2 linked regions of the Loktanella sp. M215 genome follow. The protein of the gene in region 1 interacts with the protein of each later gene in a pairwise test. Links are inferred from orthologs where the notes say so. Each region holds a gene or a part of one and is shown on either strand. Other genes may lie near its edges.

Region 1 (4,122 bases):
TCCAGCCGCGCATCGGGCACCGCCACGTCGCCCACGTTCGGCTCGATCGTGCAGAACGGAAAGTTCGCGGCCTGTGCCGCGGCCGTGCGCGTCAGCGCATTGAACAGCGTCGACTTGCCGACGTTCGGCAGCCCGACGATCCCCATCTTGAAGCCCATGACGCATCTCCTGACTGAATACCGCCCGGCCATAGCCCCGGCGCCCCGCCCGTGCAAGCCAAACGCTTTGGCCGCGGCCCGTTCCAGGCCATCCCGGCGCGATTTTCGCAATCAAACGCCAGACGTCCAGCCCGGACCTGGCCGTTCGTCGCGGCCCCCCGCAAAGCCGCGTTCACGTGCGACGCCGGCGTCTGCCGCACGGCCCTAACAGTCAGGCGCGTCAAGACAGGATCGGCGCCTGTTCCAAAACCGAGACAGCAGGCCCCTAGGCCGTGCGGTTGCGACCCTCGTAGATCAGGATCCAGGCCAGGATCACGAACATCGGGTGGGTCAGACCGCCGCTCAGCAGGATCGCCGGAATCCAGATCAGGAAGGTGATGATGGCCACGATGGGACGACCTGCGAATAGGATCGACAGAGGCGGGAGCAGCAGGGCAAGGATGTAATTCATGCCCCTGATATGGGCGTGACCGGCGGTATTTCAATTCCAGCCCCATTGCATTTGCGCGGTCCATCGCCCAGAAACGCCACGACCCATGAAAGATTGCGCCATGTCCCGTATCGACGCCAAATTCGCAGACCTGAACGCCCGCGGCCAGAAGGCCTTCGTCGCCTACGTGATGGCGGGCGATCCGACCTACGACACGAGCCTCGCCATCGTGAAAGGCCTGCCCGCCGCCGGCGTCGACATCATCGAACTGGGCCTGCCCTTCACCGACCCGATGGCCGACGGCACGACGATCCAGCTGGCGGGCCAGCGCGCCCTCGCGGGTCACATGACGCTGGACAAGACACTCGCCATCGCGCGGTCCTTGCGCGAAACCGACGACACCACGCCGATCGTCCTGATGGGGTACTACAACCCGATCTATTCCCGCGGCGTGCCGCTGTTCCTCGAACAGGCCAAGGCCGCCGGGATCGACGGCCTCATCATCGTCGACCTGCCCCCCGAAGAGGACGAGGAACTCTGCCTGCCCGCGCAGGCCGCCGGCCTGAACTTCATCCGCCTCGCCACGCCGACGACGGACGACAAGCGCCTGCCCAAGGTGCTCACGAACACCTCGGGCTTCCTCTACTACGTCTCGGTCACCGGTATCACCGGCACCGCCAGCGCCCAGACCGCCGACGTCGCCCCCGAAGTCGCGCGCATCAAGTCCCACACGGACCTGCCCGTCATCGTGGGCTTCGGGATCAAGACGCCGGAGGCCGCCCATGCCATCGCTGAGGTCGCCGACGGCGCCGTCGTGGGATCCGCCATCGTGGAAAAGATCGGGGCCGGAGAATCCGTCGCCGACGTCCTCGCCTTCGTCAAAACACTGGCCGACGGCTGCCACAGCGCCTGAGCGATATCCTCGCTTTTTCCAAAATACTCCGGGGGAGGTGCGCAGCACCGGGGGCAGCGCCCCCACAGCCGGTTTTTCGTCGAAAAACCGGCTAGCCGCGCCGTTTTGCGGCCCGCTTCAGCAGCATGTCGCGCTTCAGCTTCGTCAGTCGGTCGAAATACATCTGCCCCGCCAGATGGTCGATCTGGTGCTGCACGCTGACGGCCCAGAGGCCGACGAAATCGCGCTCGACCGTGGCACTGGCCTCGTCCATGAACCGCACCGTCACCGCCCGGGGCCGCTTCACCATGGCGCTCACCCCCGGCAGACAGGGGCTCGCTTCCTCATGGTCACGGAATTCCACGCTGGCGTGCAGGATTTCGGGATTGGCCATGCGCACCGCCTGACCGCGTGCCGTGCTGGCGTCGACCACCGCCAGCCGCAACGGCACGCCCAGCTGCACGGCGGCAAGCCCCACCCCCGGCATCGCCTCCATCACCGCGATCATGTCGGACCACAGCGCGCGGATCTCGTCAGTGATCTCGGCCACATCGGCGGCGGGTGTCCGCAGCACCGGATGCGGCCAAGGCACGACCGTCCGCATCACGGAAGGTCCACGTAATCGGTGCAAAGGATACCATCCAGATGGTCCCGTTCATGCTGCACGATCACCGCATCCGTCCCGTCAAAGTCGCCCTCGTGCACCCCGCCTTGCAAGTCCTGCCAGCGCAGCCGCACGGCCCGCGGGCGCGGCACGGCGACGGTCTGCTGCGGGATCGACAGGCAGGCTTCCTCGTTCACCACCAGCGCCGGGTCCGCCGTCAGGATCTCGGCGTTGATGAACACGCGCGGCGTATGATCACCCGTCTTCCAGGTCGCATCCATGACAAAGACGCGGGACAGAACGCCGATCTGCGGTGCGGCCAACCCGCGCCCGGGGGCCGCATACATCGCGGCAAACATCTCTTCGGTCAGCGCCGCGAGCGCTGCATCAAAGTGTGTCACAGGCGCGCAGATGGCCCGCAGGGCGTCGTGCGGCACGGTCAGAATGGGCCGCGTCACGCCCGCGCCCTTTCGCGCTTCAGCTTCTGCATCTTGCGCGTGATCATCTGCCGCCGCAGCGGCTTGAGGTAGTCGATGAACAGCTTGCCATCCAGATGGTCGATCTCGTGCTGCACGCAGGTCGCCCACAACCCGCTGAACCGCTCGGTCTGCGTGGCGCCCTCCAGATCCATCCAGCGCACCTCGACCTCCGCCGGGCGCTCCACGTCCGCATATTGCTCGGGGATCGACAAACACCCTTCCTCATAGGTGCTCAGCGCCTCGCTGACCCAGGTCACTTGCGGGTTCAGCAGGACCATGGGGCGCGCGGGCTGCGTCTCGTCCTTGACGCAGTCCATCACCAGCACGCGGCTCATCACGCCGACCTGTGGGGCGGCCAGACCGATGCCGGGCGCGTTGTACATCGTCTCCAGCATGTCGTCGGCCAGCGTCCGCAACTCTGCCGTGACGGCGCCGACGGGGTCCGTGACCTTTTTCAGGCGGGGATCGGGATGGATCAGGATGGGGCGTATTGTCATGCCCCCGATCTAGCCCCTGTCCCGCCGCTTGCCAAGACACCCCGCAATTTTCGCCTTGGCACCCGCACCTGTCCTGCTAGGGTCGCGCCGTTCCCAGCCAGCAGGTCCCCCAGATGAGTTTCGATGCCCCCGTGAACCGCCGCAACACCCACTGCGTCAAGTGGGACGGGATGCAGTCCGCCTACGGCGTCAGCCCCGAGGACGGTATCCCGATGTGGGTCGCCGACATGGAATTCCGCGCCCCCGACGTGATTCAGGACGCGGTACAGAACATGCGCGACCACGGCGTCTACGGCTACTTCGGCAACCCAACACCCTACACCGACGCGATCCGCTGGTGGATGCAGACCCGCCACGGCTGGCAGGTCGAGGCGGACGCCATCTTCACCACCCACGGCCTCGTCAACGGCACCGGTCTCTGCGTCGACGCCTACACCGCCCCGGGCGACGCCGTCGTCCTGTTTACCCCGGTCTACCACGCCTTCGCCCGCGTCATCAAAGCGGCCGGGCGGGAAGTCCGGTCCTGCGAACTGGTCAACGCAGATGGCCGTTACGAGATGGACTTCGACACCTACGACACCCAGATGACCGGGACCGAGCGGATGGTCATCCTCTGCTCGCCCCACAACCCCGGCGGCCGCGTCTGGTCGCGGGCAGAACTGCAGCAGGTCGCGGCCTTCGCCAAACGCCACGACCTCGTGCTGGTCAGCGACGAGATCCACCACGACCTGCTGATGCCCGGCCAGACCCATATCCCGATGGCCAGCATCGACGGGATCGCCGACCGCCTCGTGATGATGACGGCGGCCACCAAGACCTTCAACATCGCGGGCTCGCACACCGGCAACGTCATCATCCCGGACCCTGCCCTGCGCGCCCCCTTTGCCGCCCGGATGCACGCACTGGGCACCTCGCCCAACAGCTTCGGCCTGCACATGACGACCGCCGCCTATTCGGCGCAGGGTGCGGCATGGGTCGACGACCTCTGCGCCTACCTCGACGACAACCGCCGCCTGTTCGAGGCGGGCGTGAACGCGATCCCCGGCGTCCACGCCATGCCGC
Region 2 (7,334 bases), 3.8 Mb from region 1 along the record:
CATGAACGGAATGACGAAGCCGGCGGCGGCGACCTTGATCGCCTCAATGCTGATCTTCAGCCCGCTTTCCTTGGCGATGGGCGCTGCGGCAAAGCAGGCCAGCGCCACGGGTGGCGTCAGATCCGCGAGGATGCCGAAGTAGAAGACGAACATGTGGCTGACGATCAGCGGCACCCCCAGCGCCAGCAGCGCGGGACCGGCGATGGAGGACGTGATGATGTAGTTGGGGATCGTCGGGATCCCCATACCCAGAAGGATGCAGGTGAACATCGTCAGGATCAGGCTCAGCAGCAGGCTGTTCTGGCCCACGGCCACGATGAACTGGCCAAACGTATTGGCCGCGCCCGTCAGGGTCATGGTCCCGATGATGATGCCGACCAGCGCGCAGGCCACACCGACGGGCAGCGCTGTCTTGGCACCCTCTGCCAGCGAATCCCGGCACAGGATCAGCGTCTCTCGCCCGCCCCTGGTCAGAGCGCACCAGACGATCAGCGCCACCAGTGCCGCGATCAGGACGTTGATGCCAAATTGCAGGAAACCGGCGGCAACAAGGCCGAGGCACAGCCAGAAGATGATGCGCATAACACCCGGGGCCAGATTCAGGACCGCAGACCCGCCAAGGATCAGCAAGACCGTCAGCCCCAGCCCAATGGTGCCCGCAAACAGCGGCGTGTATCCCCCGAACAGGAGGTAGACCAGCACCCCCAGTGGGACCAGCAGCATCCAGTTTTCCTTGATTGCCTTGCGCGCTGACGGCAGTTCGTCCCGGTTCAGGCCGCGCAGGCCGTAGCGCCCCGCCTCCAGATGCACCATCCAGAAGGCCGAGGCGAAGTAGAGGATCGCCGGGATCAGTGCAGCCTTCACAACCTCGACGTAAGGCACGTCCAGCGTTTCGGCCATGATGAAGGCGACGGCCCCCATCACCGGCGGCATGATCTGCCCACCCATCGATGCCGTCGCCTCGACCCCGCCGGCAAAGGCGGGGCGATAGCCGAACTTCTTCATCAGCGGGATGGTGAACTGCCCCGTCGTCACGACGTTCGCCACCCCAGAGCCCGAGATCGTGCCCATCAGGCCCGACGACACGACGGCGACCTTGGCAGCGCCCCCCTGCCGGTGGCCGAAAAGGCCCATCGCGACGTCGGTGAACAGCCGGATCATGCCCGCGCGTTCCAGAAACGACCCGAACAGGATGAAGAGGAAGATATAAGTGCTTGATACGTATGTCGGAATACCGTAAATGCCTTCGGTCCCGAAGGCCATGTGGTCGATGACCTGGCTGAAGCTGTAGCCGCGATGGTTCAGCGGCGACGGCAGGTATTCCCCGAACAGACAGTAGCCAAGGAACATGCCCGCGATCAGCGGCAGGGCAAAGCCCATCATCGTCCAGGCCGCGGCAAACACGACAATCAGGGCGATGACCCCGACGACGATGTCCTGCGTCAGCGGTCGCCCTGCGCGCATGATCAGCGGCTGGTATTCCCACCATTGATAAAGTGCCACGGCGACCCCAGCGAGCGCGAACGCCCACGCCAATGCCTTGAACGAAACCGACAGGTTTCGCCCGTATGCCACTAAGGGAAAGGCCAGAAGTGTCAGAAATCCGACATGGACCGCACGTGTGATCTGGCTGGCCATGTCGACGATATGGGCGGCGGTGACGATCTGAAAGACCGAGAAAGCAACCGCAATCCAGAACAGCAGTCGGCCCATGGCGTCATCGCCAAAGTTGACCTCGTGGCCCTCCTGCGGCTCTGGCGGAGTAAGCGTATCGGACATGCGCGCAGCTTTCGTCAGGAAATGAAACGGCAACGGGGCGCGCCGCGACGGCACGCCCCTCTGGCACCCGTCAGGTGCTTACTTGATGATGCCTTGCTCGCGGTAATACCGCTCTGCGCCCGGGTGCAGCGGGATCGGCATGCCTTCCAGCGCGTTGGCGATGTCGATCTGGCTGGCCGCCTGATGCGATGCCACCAGCGTGTCCAGGTTCTCGAACAGCTGCTTGGTCATCTGGTATGCGATCTCGTCGCTGACCGCGTCACTGGTGACGAGGAAGTTCGACACGGCGACGGTCGGCACATCCTCGGTCTGGCCGTCATAGGTGCCGGCGGGGATCGTGGCGGCGATGTAGGGCGCGCCCAGCGTTTCCGCGACCGAAGCCGGGACAGCGACCACGGTGATCGGCTGCGACGACGCAAGGTCACGGATCGAGGCGACACCAAGGCCTGCGGATTGCAGCGTGGCATCCAGCTGGCGGTTCTTGATCAGCTCAACGGATTCCGCGAAGGGCAGGTATTCGACCTTGCCCAGATCCTCGTAGCTCATGCTCATGGCGCCAAAGATCGCGCGGGCGTTCAGTTCCGTGCCGGATGCAGGCGCGCCGACCGACAGGCTCTTGCCCTTCAGGCTCTCGAAATCGGCGATGCCGCTATCGGCGCTGGCCACGATCTGGATGTAGTTCGGATAGATCGCGGCGATGCCGCGCAGCTTGTCCAGCTTCTGCGGAAAACCGGCGTCGGCGTTGCCTTCCCAGGCGGCGGCGACCGCATCGCCCAGTGCAAAGCCCAACTCTCCACGCCCGTCCTGCAGCAGGTTCAGGTTCTCGACGCTGGCCTTGGTGGACTGGACCTGCGTACGGACGCCCTCGATCTTTTCGCCGTAGATATTGGCCAGACCGGCACCCAGCGGATAATAGACGCCCGATGTGCCACCGGTCAGTACATTGATGAACTCCTGCGCCGATGCGGCGAAGGGCGCGGCGACAAGTGCGGACGCAACCGCGCAGCCCCGCAATGCGGATTTCAGATTGATCATGGTTTTCCTCCCAGAAATATCGAAGGCCCGAGGGCCGTCGCAGCCAGTTTCAATCATTGAGCCGCCGGTTTGCAAGGGAATGCGGGCTGTCAGGGGGATTTTCTCCGGCTTGACGGCACCGGTCATGGCATACCCGGTCGACGCGGGTCGCAGGATCGCGCTGTCGGACGGTGCGATCAATGACCGCGCGTGTCGAGGATATCACCGAAAAGCGCCATCATTTCGGAGCGCGTGACGGGACTGCTGGAGTTCGGCGTCAGGCGCGCGGTCTCCGATCTGGTCCCGAGTGCGGAGCGGATGATGCGAATGGCAAACGTCATGGCAGTGACCTTCTCATTGTGCGCCCCCACACAAACTAAAGTACGGTGCCCGACACAAAAAAGTTTCAGGTCGCTGCATCGCGACCGGGTTTCCGTCTGCGACAGGGGTGCCGCGGCCCCCCGTCAGAAGCCGATTGGCGCGCCGTCGCGTCCTGCCAAGGTCGTCGTCCCGAAGCCGATCCGCCGTTTCAACCCGAAACCCACCGTTTGGTCGAACCCGATTGGGCAAACGAAACGATGGCAAGGACGACAATCCGGGGGATGCCTGTGGCGACGCCGACGGCAAGGATTAAAGCCGGGACGGTGTAGACCGGACCGATGTTGTAGATCACGCCCCCCATCGCGCGCCAAGGGCATAGCTGGCCGTCAATTCTGGGTCGACCGCCAAGACCTGCCCGCGACATGACCGAGGTCATCGCTTCAGGCATGCTGATCGGCTTTGATCGAGATCCGCAGCAGAGGCAGCTTCGGGCGAGCTCTTTGCTTGATCTGCAAACCACGGCGTCTGCATTGCGCCACAGCAGTCGGCGCGACGCATCGGCGTCGGCGTGTGTCATGTACGGCCGGCAAGCTGCAGCCCCGACCTGATCCACGTGCTGCCGGACTTTGACGTGCTGGGTCTCTGGATCGTCACACACGCCGACCTGCGGCAAGCGCCGTCCATAGCTCCGGTTTTCAATCACCTCAGCGCAGCAGTCACGGATGATCATCAGACGCCGGTCGCAGCAAGGATGCCGCGACCGGCCCAGAGGGCTCATCAGCCCTTCTTGAGCACTTCGCGGCCCAGCAGTTCGGCGATCTGCACGGCGTTCAGGGCAGCGCCCTTGCGCAGGTTGTCGGACACGCACCACAGGTTGATGCCGTTCTCGACCGTACTGTCGTCGCGGATACGGCTGATGAAGGTCGCATAATCGCCGACGCATTCGATCGGCGTGACGTAGCCGCCGTCCTCGCGCTTGTCGATCACCATGATGCCGGGGGATTCGCGCAGGATGTCGCGCGCCTCGTCGGCGTCCAGCGGGTTCTCGAACTCGATGTTGATCGACTCCGAATGACCGACGAAGACCGGCACGCGGACGCAGGTGGCCGTGACCTTGATCTTGGGATCGAGGATCTTCTTGGTCTCGGCGACCATCTTCCATTCTTCCTTGGTCTCGCCGCTATCGAGGAACACGTCGATATGCGGGATCACGTTGAAGGCGATCTGCTTGGTGAACTTCGTGGGTGGCTTGGAATCCGTCGGGTTGTAGATGGATTTCGTCTGGTCCCACAGCTCGTCCATGCCTTCCTTGCCCGCACCGGACACGGACTGGTAGGTGCTGACGACGACGCGCTTGATCGTGGCGCGGTCGTGCAGCGGCTTCAGCGCCACGACCATTTGAGCGGTCGAACAGTTCGGGTTCGCGATGATGTTCTTCTTGGCGTAGCCGTGGACGTCCTGCGGGTTGACCTCGGGCACGATCAGCGGGACGTCGGCGTCGTAGCGATAAAGCGACGAGTTGTCGATCACGACGCAGCCGGCGGCGGCGGCCTTGGGGGCGTATTTCTTGGTCGCGTCAGAGCCTACGGCGAACAGCGCCATGTCCCAGCCGGTGAAATCGAAGGTGTCCAGATCGGTGGTCTTCAGGGTGCGGTCGCCAAAGCTGACTTCGGTCCCCAGCGACTTGCGGCTGGCGAGTGCGGCAATCTCATCCACCGGAAACTCGCGTTCCGCCAGAATGTTCAGCATTTCGTGGCCCACGTTGCCCGTGGCGCCGACGACGACGATTCTGTAACCCATCTGTCAGGCTCCTTGTTGAGACCGCAGGGTCTTACGCCCCATCTGCCCAAAGGGAAAGGGGGTCAGTCCGTGCGGTCCCGCGCGAAGAGGTAGATCAGCAGGCCCGCCGCCAGCAGCGCCGCGAAGGCCGTGAACAGCAGGGTAAAGGACTGCGTTGGCGTGGCACCGGCGCGATAGATCGGCCCGGTGGCGTATTGCATGACGCCGACACCGCCCACCCCGAAGAGGTTCATCAGCGTGACCCCCCGCCCCGTCAGATGCGGCGGAAAGAACGCCCGCGCATGGGCGATGATCAAACCGTAGGCCGCGGCCCCCGCGCCAAGCACCGCCAGCAGCGCCGTGCTGCGGACAAGGCCCGCTGCAGGCTGCAACGCCAGCAGGACTAGCGCGGCCAAGGCCGCGGTATTGCCCACGATCACGACCCACTTGCGGGTGCCGAACAGCCGGTCCATCGGGCCGTAGGCAAAGTTGCCGACGATCATCGCAAGTCCCATGACCAGCGTGACGCGGCCGATGGTCAGGGTATCGGCGCCGTACACCTCTGCGGCGAAGGGTCCGGCCCACAGGCCCCGGATCCCCGCCGCGGGCGCGTAGTTCACGAACATCATCGCGAAGATCGGCCAGAGCGCCGGGATGCGCAGCAGGTCGATGACCGACCCGCGCGTCGTCACGGGCAAACGCTCCGGATCGCGCACCAGCACTGCAATCGCCAGTGCGACGGCGAGCGACAGGGCCGCCAGCGCAAGTACACTGGGTCGCCAGCCAAAGGCCGCAACGCTCCACGCCAGCGGCGAGGCGCCCGCGATGTTGCCAAGGCTGCCCAGGCCGATCATCGCCGTCGCCAGCGTGGCGAACATCGACGCCGAATACTGCCGTGCAAAGATGTAGTAGCTGGCCATCAAGACCGGAGAGCAGCCTACGCCAAGCAGCACCATCGCCCATGTAATATGCACCGGCGACTGCGCCAGCGCGAAGGCCAGCGCGCCGCCACCGCCGCCCACGGCAAAAAGGCTCGCCGCCGTCCAGCGCGGCCCGAACCGGTCCAGCGCGGCACCCACCGGGATCTGCATGGCGGCGAAGACCAGAAACCAGACGCTGGAGGCGGTGGCGAGGTTTTCCGGCGTCGCACCGAGGTCCGCCTTCAGCACCGGAGACAGCACCGGTAGGAACGCGCGGTAGAATTGCGACAGGGCGTAGGACAGGGCGAGGACGATCAGGCCTTTGGTCATGTGCGAAAGCTCCTCTTGCGATGTGGTGGCATGGGGGTGCGGAGGGTGCAAGAGGTGGCGCGGTTGCCGGGGCGCCGCCCCGGACCCCGAAGTATTTTTGACCAGAAGAAGGGGGGCCGCGGTGGGCGGGTATGTCAACTGAACTGGACAGTGCCACGCGACCCGGTAAGGTCGCGATCATGACCGATGCGCCCACCCTGCCCCGCTTCGCCGACGCCGCCCCCCGCGGGCTTTGCACCGATTGCGGTGTCAGCCGGATGACCAACCCGGCGGCCTGTGGGCAGGCCTGCCAGTTCATCAAGCCGGACTACCCCGGAACCGAGGCACGGGTTCACGGGCGCGCTGCTGGCCAGACGGACGACGAGGGCTTCTTTGGCGTCTATCAGGCCATGTACCGCGCGCGCATGACGCCCCCCGCCGCAGGCGCCCAGTGGACCGGGATCACGACCGGTCTGGCCGCCGATCTGCTGCGCCGGGGCGTCGTCGACGCGGTGCTGGCCATGGTGCCGGATGCAACGGATTCCTGGGCGCCCCGCCCTGCGATCCTGACCACGCCCGACCAGATGCAGCACGCGCGCGGCATGCGGATGGGCTACGCCCCCTTGCTGGCGCTGCTCGAACCGGCAGCCGCGGCGGGACACCGGCGCATCGCCGTCATCGGCATTCCCTGCCAGATCTACGCCCTGCGCAAGCTCGAGGCCGATCTGGGGTTCGAGCGGATCTATGTCATCGGAACGCCCTGTTCCGACAACACGACGACTGCCAACTTCCACGGCTTCCTCGCGCGTCTGACCGATGCGCCAGAGACGGTCACCTATCTGGAATTCCGCGCGGATTATCATGTCGAATTGCGCTTTGCCGATGGCAACCGCCGTCTGATCCCGTTCCTGCAACTGCCGCTGTCAGACCTGCCGGGCGATTTCTTTCCGCTGACCTGCCGGACCTGCGTCGACTATACCAACCGGCTGGCGGACATCACCGTGGGCTACATGGCCGGGATGGGCGATCAGTGGCTGATCGTGCGCAACGACCGCGGGGCCGAGATGCTGGCGGCCCTCGGCGACCGGATCGCGCTGGCGCCGGTGGACTCGCGCGGCAAGCGGGCGGGTCCGGTCAAGGGCTTCATCGCGAACACGCGGCTGGCGGCCGGCGGTCTGCCGCTGCGAAGGATGCCCGACTGGCTGCGCCCCA

The links.
Region 2: the proteins of def (region 1) and GLR48_RS18590 interact in binary tests that used the Escherichia coli proteins (3 or more experiments, as listed by UniProt). The link is inferred for Loktanella sp. M215 from one-to-one orthologs.

The regions. Positions count from the first base shown.
Region 1 is NZ_WMEA01000001.1:326-4,447, forward strand. What follows is about bases 1,300-4,122. They hold def (peptide deformylase), read right to left. Parts: upstream 3,061-4,122; coding sequence 2,539-3,060; downstream 1,300-2,538. Other genes in these bases: trpA (tryptophan synthase subunit alpha), read left to right, coding at 1,300-1,501; def (peptide deformylase), read right to left, coding at 1,593-2,084; def (peptide deformylase), read right to left, coding at 2,084-2,542; GLR48_RS00035 (MalY/PatB family protein), read left to right, coding at 3,174-4,122. Also shown: GLR48_RS00010 (hypothetical protein), read right to left, coding at 424-609; more of trpA, read left to right, coding at 710-1,299. UniProt on the Escherichia coli protein: Removes the formyl group from the N-terminal Met of newly synthesized proteins. Requires at least a dipeptide for an efficient rate of reaction. N-terminal L-methionine is a prerequisite for activity but the enzyme has broad specificity at other positions.
Region 2 is NZ_WMEA01000001.1:3,782,785-3,790,118, forward strand. Bases 2,904-5,689 are described here. They hold GLR48_RS18590 (aspartate-semialdehyde dehydrogenase), read right to left. Parts: upstream 4,915-5,689; coding sequence 3,892-4,914; downstream 2,904-3,891. Other genes in these bases: GLR48_RS18580 (hypothetical protein), read right to left, coding at 2,991-3,134; GLR48_RS18585 (hypothetical protein), read right to left, coding at 3,323-3,844; GLR48_RS18595 (MFS transporter), read right to left, coding at 4,977-5,689. In the rest of the region: GLR48_RS18570 (TRAP transporter permease), read right to left, coding at 1-1,779; GLR48_RS18575 (TAXI family TRAP transporter solute-binding subunit), read right to left, coding at 1,858-2,814; more of GLR48_RS18595, read right to left, coding at 5,690-6,143; GLR48_RS18600 (Coenzyme F420 hydrogenase/dehydrogenase, beta subunit C-terminal domain), read left to right, coding at 6,323-7,334.